Linked DNA regions of Piscinibacter gummiphilus. The protein of the gene in region 2 binds, or shares a complex with, the protein of the main gene of each other region. Links are inferred from orthologs where the notes say so. Each region holds a gene or a part of one and is shown on either strand. Other genes may lie near its edges.

Region 1 (3,693 bases), 2.7 Mb from region 2 along the record:
GACCGATGGCGGGACAACAAACGGGTAGGCGTCGTGAACCCCCATGCTTCGGGCCATCGCATTGACGAACTGCGAGATGGGCAACCATCTGTCCACCAGCGCCTGGCCCACCGTGCTCGGGTCTGGATCGCAGCCGAGCGCTGATGCGCGGACCGGAGGCGATCCTGGCAAGGCGTTGTCGAGCTGCAGGCCCCACGCGGCGGCCGTCTCCAGGCCGTCCTGCAAGTGCATGTAGTGCGCCCAGCACTCGGCCCAATCTTCCCAGGGGTGCGAGCTCGCATAGACGCTGACGAACTGGTCCTGCCAGTCGGCCCTCGGGGAGTCGTAATGCTGCTTGAGCGCCGTCTCGTAGTCGGCGCGCTCGTCGCCGAAGAGCTTGCGATAGCGGGGCAGCCACTCGGTGTTGTCGATCAGCACGTCCCAGTAGTAGTGCCCCACCTCGTGCCGAAAGTGCCCGAGCAGTGTCCGATAGGGCTCGTGCATCGCAGCGCGCACCTTCTCGCGGTGTGCGTTGTCAGCTTCGGCGACGTTCAGGGTGATCACCCCGCTGTCGTGGCCCGTCAGCACACGTTTGCTCGGTTGGTCTTCCAGGAATCGGAAGGCAAGACCAAGCGTGGTGTCCTCCGTACGGGGCACGACCGGCAGACCCATCGACAGGAGGCTGTAGACCATGCGTCGCTTGGACTGCTCGATCGTCGCCCAGTGCAACAGATTCTGCGGTTTGTCGAGGGAGGGGAGGATCTGCGTCGTTCGGCAGCTGACGCAGTGCACATCGCCCGACTCCGCGGGGACCATCCAGTTGCACACCTGGTACGACGTGTAGTTGGCGCACGGCCTTTGGGCAGGGCGATCCGACAGTCGGGACCAGACGCCCTCAGCAGTGACCTCAAACGCTCCCATGCCCAGCTCCGACGGCACGAAGCCGAGAGATGCGCCGCAGTTTCCGCAGGTGACGTTCTCGAAGAAGACGCGCACGCCACAGCGTTCGCAATGCAGTGTTTTCAATTCGCTTGCTCGCAGTGAGTTCTGGACGAACGCCGCCGCTTGTAGCGACGGCGGCTTGGCTCGGCAGCCGATCAAACCAGGGGAGGGTCGGTTTCCCGCTCGAAGTAGCGATGGTGTGCCATCGCGTGAATGAACTTCTTTGCGCCCGCATCGGCATCCGCCTCCAGGATCAGCCCGAGGTCCGGTTCTCCCGAGGGAAGGGACGAGGGCACCCCGGCTTTCTCCAGCAGCGCAGCGCCCGCACCGAGCGCCAGCAATGGCTTGCAGTGCCGGTACTGGTCGCGGATGAACTCGAACGTGTGCGCGTCCGCCGCGAGGGCGTCGACCCCCGCCTCCCCGTCCGGCAGGACCAGCGCGTCGAAGAGGAAGCCGGGTTCGTTCTCGAGAGACACGTCCGCTTCGATGGCCACGCCGTCGCTGGTCTGCACCGGTCCGATGCGAGGCGCCGCAAAGCGAGGCACTGCGCCCCGAGCGAAAAGTGCCTCGTGAATCGCCGTCACGCCGGCCCCCGCGACGCCGTCGGCCACCAGAATCGCAACCTTGCGCCCCGCGATGGACCCGTCGCCAGGGCGGGCCAGCAAGGACAACGCGGGCGACTGCGTCACTTCCGGCTTGGGCGGATCGGTGACGGCGCGTGGCATCGGCTCGGGCAGAGGCATGTTCAGGCCCTGCGCGACTTTCGCAGCCAGATCTTCCGAGGCGTTGCGCAGAGACGCCACCATTCTTTGACGAATGGCCGGCACCGTGACCTTGCTCAGTTCGAAGCGGAAGGCCGCGGCGATGTGCGCCTGCTCGGCAGGGGACTGGCTTTCGTAGAAGAGCGTTGCCTGCTGGTAGTGCTCGGCAAAGAGTTCTGGCTTGGCGCGAACCTTGGCCTGCTCCTCTTTGCCTTGCAGGCGGGCCGCGACGGACACGAATCCCTGGGTCGCCCCGGCCTGGAAGGGGCAGCCACCGGCCAGCGAGTTCGGCTCGTAGGCGACGCGTCCCCGGTGGATGGCTTGCCGGTGCATCCCGTCGCGCTGGTTGTTGTGAACCTGCGCGATGGGCGAATTGATGGGAATCTCGTGGAAATTGGGACCACCCAAGCGTGAGATCTGCGTGTCGACGTACGAGTGGATGCGCCCGGCCAGCAGCGGGTCGTTGCTGAAGTCCAAGCCCGGGATGATGTTGGCGGTGCAGTACGCCACCTGCTCAGTCTCTGCAAAGAAGTTGTCCGGGTTGCGGTTGAGCACCATGCGCCCGATCGGGCGCAGCGGTACCAACTCTTCGGGCACGATCTTCGTGGCGTCGAGCACGTCGAAACTGAAGCCGTTGGCCTGTTCCTCGGTGAACACCTGGATGGCAAGCTCGTACTCGGGGTACGCGCCCCCTTCGATGCGCTCCCACAGGTCGCGACGGTGGTAGTCGGGATCGGCGCCGGAGATCTTGACCGCTTCGTCCCAGGTCAGGGAGTGCGTCCCGGCCTTCGGGCTCCAGTGGAACTTGACGAAGACCGAGTCGCCTTCGGCATTGACCATCCGGTACGTGTGGACTCCGAACCCCTGCATGGTCGCGTACGAGCGGGGAATGGCGCGGTCACTCATCGCCCACATGAGCATGTGGGTCGACTCGGGCATCAGCGAGACGAAATCCCAGAACGTGTCGTGAGCGCTCGCGGCCTGCGGCATTGCATGGTGCGGTTCGGGCTTCACCGCGTGCACCAGGTCGGGAAACTTCATTGCGTCCTGGATGAAGAACACGGGGATGTTGTTGCCCACCAGATCCCAGTTGCCTTCGTCGGTGTAGAACTTCACCGCGAAGCCGCGCACGTCGCGGGCCGTGTCTTTGCTGCCGCGTTCGCCCGCGACGGTGGAGAAACGTACGAACACCGGAGTGACCTTGCCCGCTTCTTGAAACGGCGCCGCGCGGGTCAACTCAGTCAGCGCTTCGTAGCACTCGAAATAGCCGTGCGCAGCCGAGCCGCGGGCATGCACGATGCGCTCGGGGATCCGCTCGTGGTCGAAGTGCGTGAGCTTGTCACGGAGGATGAAGTCCTCCAGCAGCACGGGCCCGCGCACGCCTGCCTTGAGGGAGTTCTGGTTGTCGGCGATTGCGACGCCCTGGTTCGTGGTCAACACTTGACCGGTCGAGTCCACGCGCACGCGCTCGAGGGCGCCGATGGTGGCATTGCGCCCCGCGGCCGCCGTCGTCCCGACTTTGGGTGAGGTCTGCGCCTCCGACAAGGTGCTTCCCGTCGGCAATCGAGAGCGCGGCACCGCGGTGGCGCCGGGTTGAGGCTTCATCCCGGCCGCCATGCCGTGTTCGCCCGCCTTGGTGGCATTGAAGGGGAACGCCTCTGCGAGCGACTGGGTGTGCTCCGCTTTGAGGGCGGGCATATCGTTGTCAGGCGCCGGAGATGGATTCGCCGGGCCGCTGTCGGTATTGCGTGCAGCGGATTTCGCTGCGGACTTGGAGCCGCTTGCAGGTTTAGAAACGGGGGCGGTCTGGGGAGCAGGAGCAGGTTTTTTGGCCACGGTAGGTCCCTCGTCGAGTGGAAGGTCTCAAACAGAAACGCCCTTGGCAGGCGTCGTACCTGCAAGGGCGCTTTGTGCATAGGCGCCATCTAATTCGTCGATTGGGCGCTCCTATGGCAGGCGGACCGGGTAAACCGGCCTGGATCAGAACTGGTCGCTGCCGCCGCGTCGTTGC
Region 2 (4,306 bases):
GCGGCCTGCACCACCGAGGCCTCGGGGTCACGGTTCTCGTAGAGGAACGCACGGGCGTCCTTCAGGCGGTACTGCACGGTGAAGCGGATGTCGACGATGTTCTCGTCCTGCGTGAGCATCGACGATTCGCGCAGGCCGGTGGACTGGGCCACGCTGTTGCGCCCCACTTCCACGGTGCGGACCTGGGTCACGTTGACGGTCTCGTGCGCCTGGAACGGGTAAGGGAAGCGCCAGGTGAAGCCGGCGTTCGCGGTGTGGTCGTACTTGCCGAACGACGTCACCACGGCCTGCTGGCCTTCCTGCACGATGAAGAAGCCGCTGCCGAGCCAGATCAGCACGACGACGCCGGCGATCAGGCCGATGCCGACGCCCGCGTTGCGCATGTCGGGCTGGAAGTTGTTGCCGCCGCCGTTCGGGCCGGTGGGACGCGGACCGCCGCCCTTCCCGCCGAACAGGCCGCTCAGGCGGCGGTTGAAGTCACGCCACATCTCTTCCATGTCCGGCGGGCCGTCGCCACGGTTGCCGCCGTTGTTCAGGATGGGTTGGGGGCGCCCGGCCAGGCGCCAGCGCGCATGGGCTCCGAGGCCGGCGATCAGCGCCGCAAGCGCCGTCGTCACGGCGGAGGTCCGGGCCGTGAAGGAGTCGGGCGATGAGGAGGATCGGCTCATGGTCATTGTGGTTGTTGAGTGTGGTGGTCCTGGGGCGCCCCGGTGCGATCCTCGCCGGTCTCCCCGGCGAGTGCGTTCACCGCCGGGTCCCAGTTGAAGGACGAGTGCATCGAGTTCAAGTCCCCCGACAAGGTTCCCGCGGCAGCGGACGCGAGCAGCCGCCGCAGCTCCGGCAGGCCGGTGCCGTCGAGGGCGCTGACGAACACGCGCGGCACGCGCACGCCGGCGTCGAGTTCGAGCACGTCGACCAGGTCGTGCGGGCGGCGGTCGCCGGCGAGGTTGTCGAGCTTGTTGTAGACGAGCACCTGCGGGATGTCGCCGGCGCCGATGTCGCCGAGCACCCGTGTCACCTCGGCCATCTGCTCCTGGAGCACCGGGCTCGACGCGTCGACGACGTGCAGCAGCAGGTCGGCGTCCGCGGCCTCCTGCAGCGTGGCCTCGAAGGCGTCGACCAGCTTGTGCGGCAGGTCGCGGATGAACCCCACGGTGTCGGACAGCGACACCGACCGGGCCGCCTCCTCGATGTAGAGCTGGCGCGTGGTGGTGTCGAGCGTGGCGAAGAGCTGGTCGGCCGCGTAGGTCTTGGCCTTCACGAGCGCGTTGAACAGCGTGGACTTGCCCGCGTTCGTGTAGCCCACGAGCGAGATGCGGAACGTGCCGCTGCGTTCGCGCGCGCGACGTTGCGTGCCGCGCTGCTTCTTCACGCGCACGAGGCGTTCCTTCACGGACTTGATGCGCTCGCCGATCATGCGGCGGTCGAGTTCGATCTGGGCTTCACCCGGCCCCCCGCGGTTGCCGATGCCACCACGCTGGCGTTCGAGGTGGCTCCACCGGCGCACGAGGCGGGTGGAGAGGTATTGCAGCCGGGCGAGTTCGACCTGCAGCTTGCCCTCGTGGCTCTGCGCCCGGGCGGCGAAGATCTCCAGGATGAGCATGGTGCGGTCGGCCACGGCGACACCGAGGTGCCGCTCGAGGTTGCGCTGCTGCGCCGGCGAGAGCGCCTGGTCGAACAGCACCGCTTCGGCGCGGTGGCCTTCGACCAGGGCCTTGATCTCGTCGGCCTTGCCGGAACCCACGAAGAGCGCCGGATCGGGCGACTTGCGGCGCGCCGTGACACGGGCGACCGGCAGGTCGCCGGCCGATTCGGCCAGCAACGCGAGTTCGTCGAGGGTGCCGTCGAACGGCGAATTGCCGCCGAAGTCGACCCCGACGAGGATCGCCCGAGGAAGGTCGCTCACCGCAGCCAAGGTGCGAGGGTTCCCGGGTGAGGCCGAGCTGGCGTCAGGCCTGTTCAGGGGCGTCCGCCGTGCTGAAGTTGACCGCGCGGCCCGGCACGACGGTGGAGATGGCGTGCTTGTAGACCATCTGGGTCACGGTGTTCCGGAGCAGCACGACGTATTGGTCGAACGACTCGATGTGGCCCTGCAACTTGATGCCATTGACGAGGTAGATCGAGACCGGCACGTGTTCCTTGCGCAGAAGGTTGAGGAACGGGTCTTGGAGAAGTTGGCCTTTGTTGCTCACGATATGCTCCGTGTTTGAGAGAGACGTGGGAGAGAGGGAGGAGACTGCACGTTAACACAGTGCTGCGCCGCGTCAGCCGACTTTGAACAATTGCACCTCAGTCTTTGTCGGTGAAGGGATTCTGCGACGATTTCATCTCGATGCGCAGCGGCGTCCCCGTCAATTTGAAGTGTTCCCGGAAGCGGCCTTCCAGGTAGCGCTTGTAGACGGACGACACGTGTTCCAGCGAGTTGCCGTGGATCACGATGACCGGCGGGTTCATGCCGCCCTGGTGCGCGTAGCGCAGCTTCGGACGGAAGGCCCCCGCCCGCTTCGGTGCCTGCGCCTCCACCGCCTCGTGCAGCAGGCGGGTCAGCACCGGGGTGGACATCTTGCGGAACGCCGAGGCGTGGGCATCGGCGATGGACTGCCACACCGGGCCCAGGCCCTGGCGGCGGATGGCGGAGATGCGCAGCACCGGGGCGAACTTCAGGAACGCGAGGCGCTGGGCGATGGAACGCTCCAGCGTTTCCCGCTGGTAGTCGTCGATGGCGTCCCACTTGTTCACGGCCAGCACCACGGCGCGGCCGCTCTCCAGCACGTAGCCGGCGATGTGGGCGTCCTGCTCGGACACACCCTGCGTGGCGTCGAGCAGCAGCAGCACGACGTTGGCGTCGGCGATGGCCTGCAGCGTCTTGACCACCGAGAACTTCTCGATCGCCTCGAACACCTTGCCCTTGCGGCGCAGGCCGGCCGTGTCGATCAGCTGGAACTTCTGGCCATGGCGCTCGAACGGCACCGTGATGGCGTCACGCGTGGTGCCCGGCATGTCGAACGCCACCAGGCGCTCCTCGCCGAGCCACGTGTTGATCAAGGTGGACTTGCCCACGTTGGGCCGGCCGGCCACGGCCAGGCGGATGGGCTTGTCCTCGACGTCGTCGGCCAGCTCGTCTTCGTCGCCGAAGTCGAAGTCGGCGAGCACCGCGTCGAGCAGGCTGCGGATGCCCTGCCCGTGCGCCGCCGAGATGGGATGGGGCTCGCCCATGCCCAGCTCGTAGAACTCGCCGAGCAGCGGCGACTCGCTCATGCCCTCGGCCTTGTTGACCGCGAGGAACACGCGCTTGTTGACCGAGCGCAGGTAGCGCGAGATGTCGTGGTCCTGGGCCGACAGCCCGGCACGCACGTCGACCACGAACACGACGGCATCGGCCTCGGCCACGGCCTGGCGCGTCTGCTTGGCCATCTCCTTGACGATGCCGGTGGTGCTGTCGGGCTCGAAGCCGCCGGTGTCGACGACGATGAACTCGCGGTCGCCCAGGCGGCCGTCACCGTAGTGGCGGTCGCGGGTGAGGCCGGAGAAGTCCGCGACGATGGCGTCGCGCGTCTTCGTCATGCGGTTGAACAGCGTGGACTTGCCGACGTTGGGCCGGCCGACCACGGCGATGACGGGTTTCATCAGGAACAGCCTCGTGTCATTCGGAACGGAAGGCGAACAGCCCGCCGTCTTCCGTGACGACCAGCGTCACGTTGCCGGCGCGCACCGGCGTCACGTGGATGGCACTGCCATCGGTGCGCGTGCGGGCCACCGGCGTGCCGCTGTCGCGGCCGAACCAGTGCACGTACCCTTCGCTGTCGCCGAAGACCACCGCGAGGCCGGCCATGGCCGGACCCGACAGGCCGCGGTACAGCATCGAATCACCCGACCACGCGACGGAACCGTCGATCGTGCGCCAGGCGGTGAGGCGGTCGATGTTGTCGGCACCGATCACCATGCGGTCGTCGCCGGCGACGCCGTCGTTGCCCGAGGCGTTGCGGGACCACATCAGCGTGCCCCGTTCGGCGTTCACGCAGCCCACCGAGACCTGGAACGCGCGGACGCACACCAGTTCACCGGTGCGGACGGCGGGGCCCACGAGGTCGGCGAGGCGCTCGACCTCGTTGGTGCCGCGCGGCGACGCGACGGTGGATTCCCACCGCACCTGGCCCGCGAGCGGATCGAGGCCGACGAGCTTGCCGCCCTGCCCCACCAGCAGCGTGTCGCGGTACGGTTGCAGCACGCTCGCCTGCGCGAGCGTGAGCGGGTCGTTCGGGCGCTGGTAGGCCCAGAGCTTGCGCCCGTCGAGGACGTCGAAGGC

Evidence for each region. Proteins that work in one complex are often made in the same cells at the same time.
Region 1: the proteins of hfq (region 2) and A4W93_RS00945 are in contact, whole or in part, in a crystal structure (PDB 3VU3), measured with the Escherichia coli proteins. The link is inferred for Piscinibacter gummiphilus from one-to-one orthologs.

What each region holds. Positions count from the first base shown.
Region 1 is NZ_CP015118.1:213,244-216,936, forward strand. Bases 729-3,693 are described here. They hold A4W93_RS00945 (catalase), read right to left. Parts: upstream 3,381-3,693; coding sequence 1,077-3,380; downstream 729-1,076. Other genes in these bases: A4W93_RS00940 (zinc-binding metallopeptidase family protein), read right to left, coding at 729-1,005. Also shown: more of A4W93_RS00940, read right to left, coding at 1-728.
Region 2 is NZ_CP015118.1:2,904,312-2,908,617, reverse strand. The notes cover bases 572-3,421. They hold hfq (RNA chaperone Hfq), read right to left. Parts: upstream 2,193-3,421; coding sequence 1,950-2,192; downstream 572-1,949. Other genes in these bases: der (ribosome biogenesis GTPase Der), read right to left, coding at 2,290-3,421; hflX (GTPase HflX), read right to left, coding at 671-1,915; hflK (FtsH protease activity modulator HflK), read right to left, coding at 572-617. In the rest of the region: more of hflK, read right to left, coding at 1-571; more of der, read right to left, coding at 3,422-3,627; outer membrane protein assembly factor BamB, read right to left, coding at 3,644-4,306. UniProt on the Escherichia coli protein: RNA chaperone that binds small regulatory RNA (sRNAs) and mRNAs to facilitate mRNA translational regulation in response to envelope stress, environmental stress and changes in metabolite concentrations.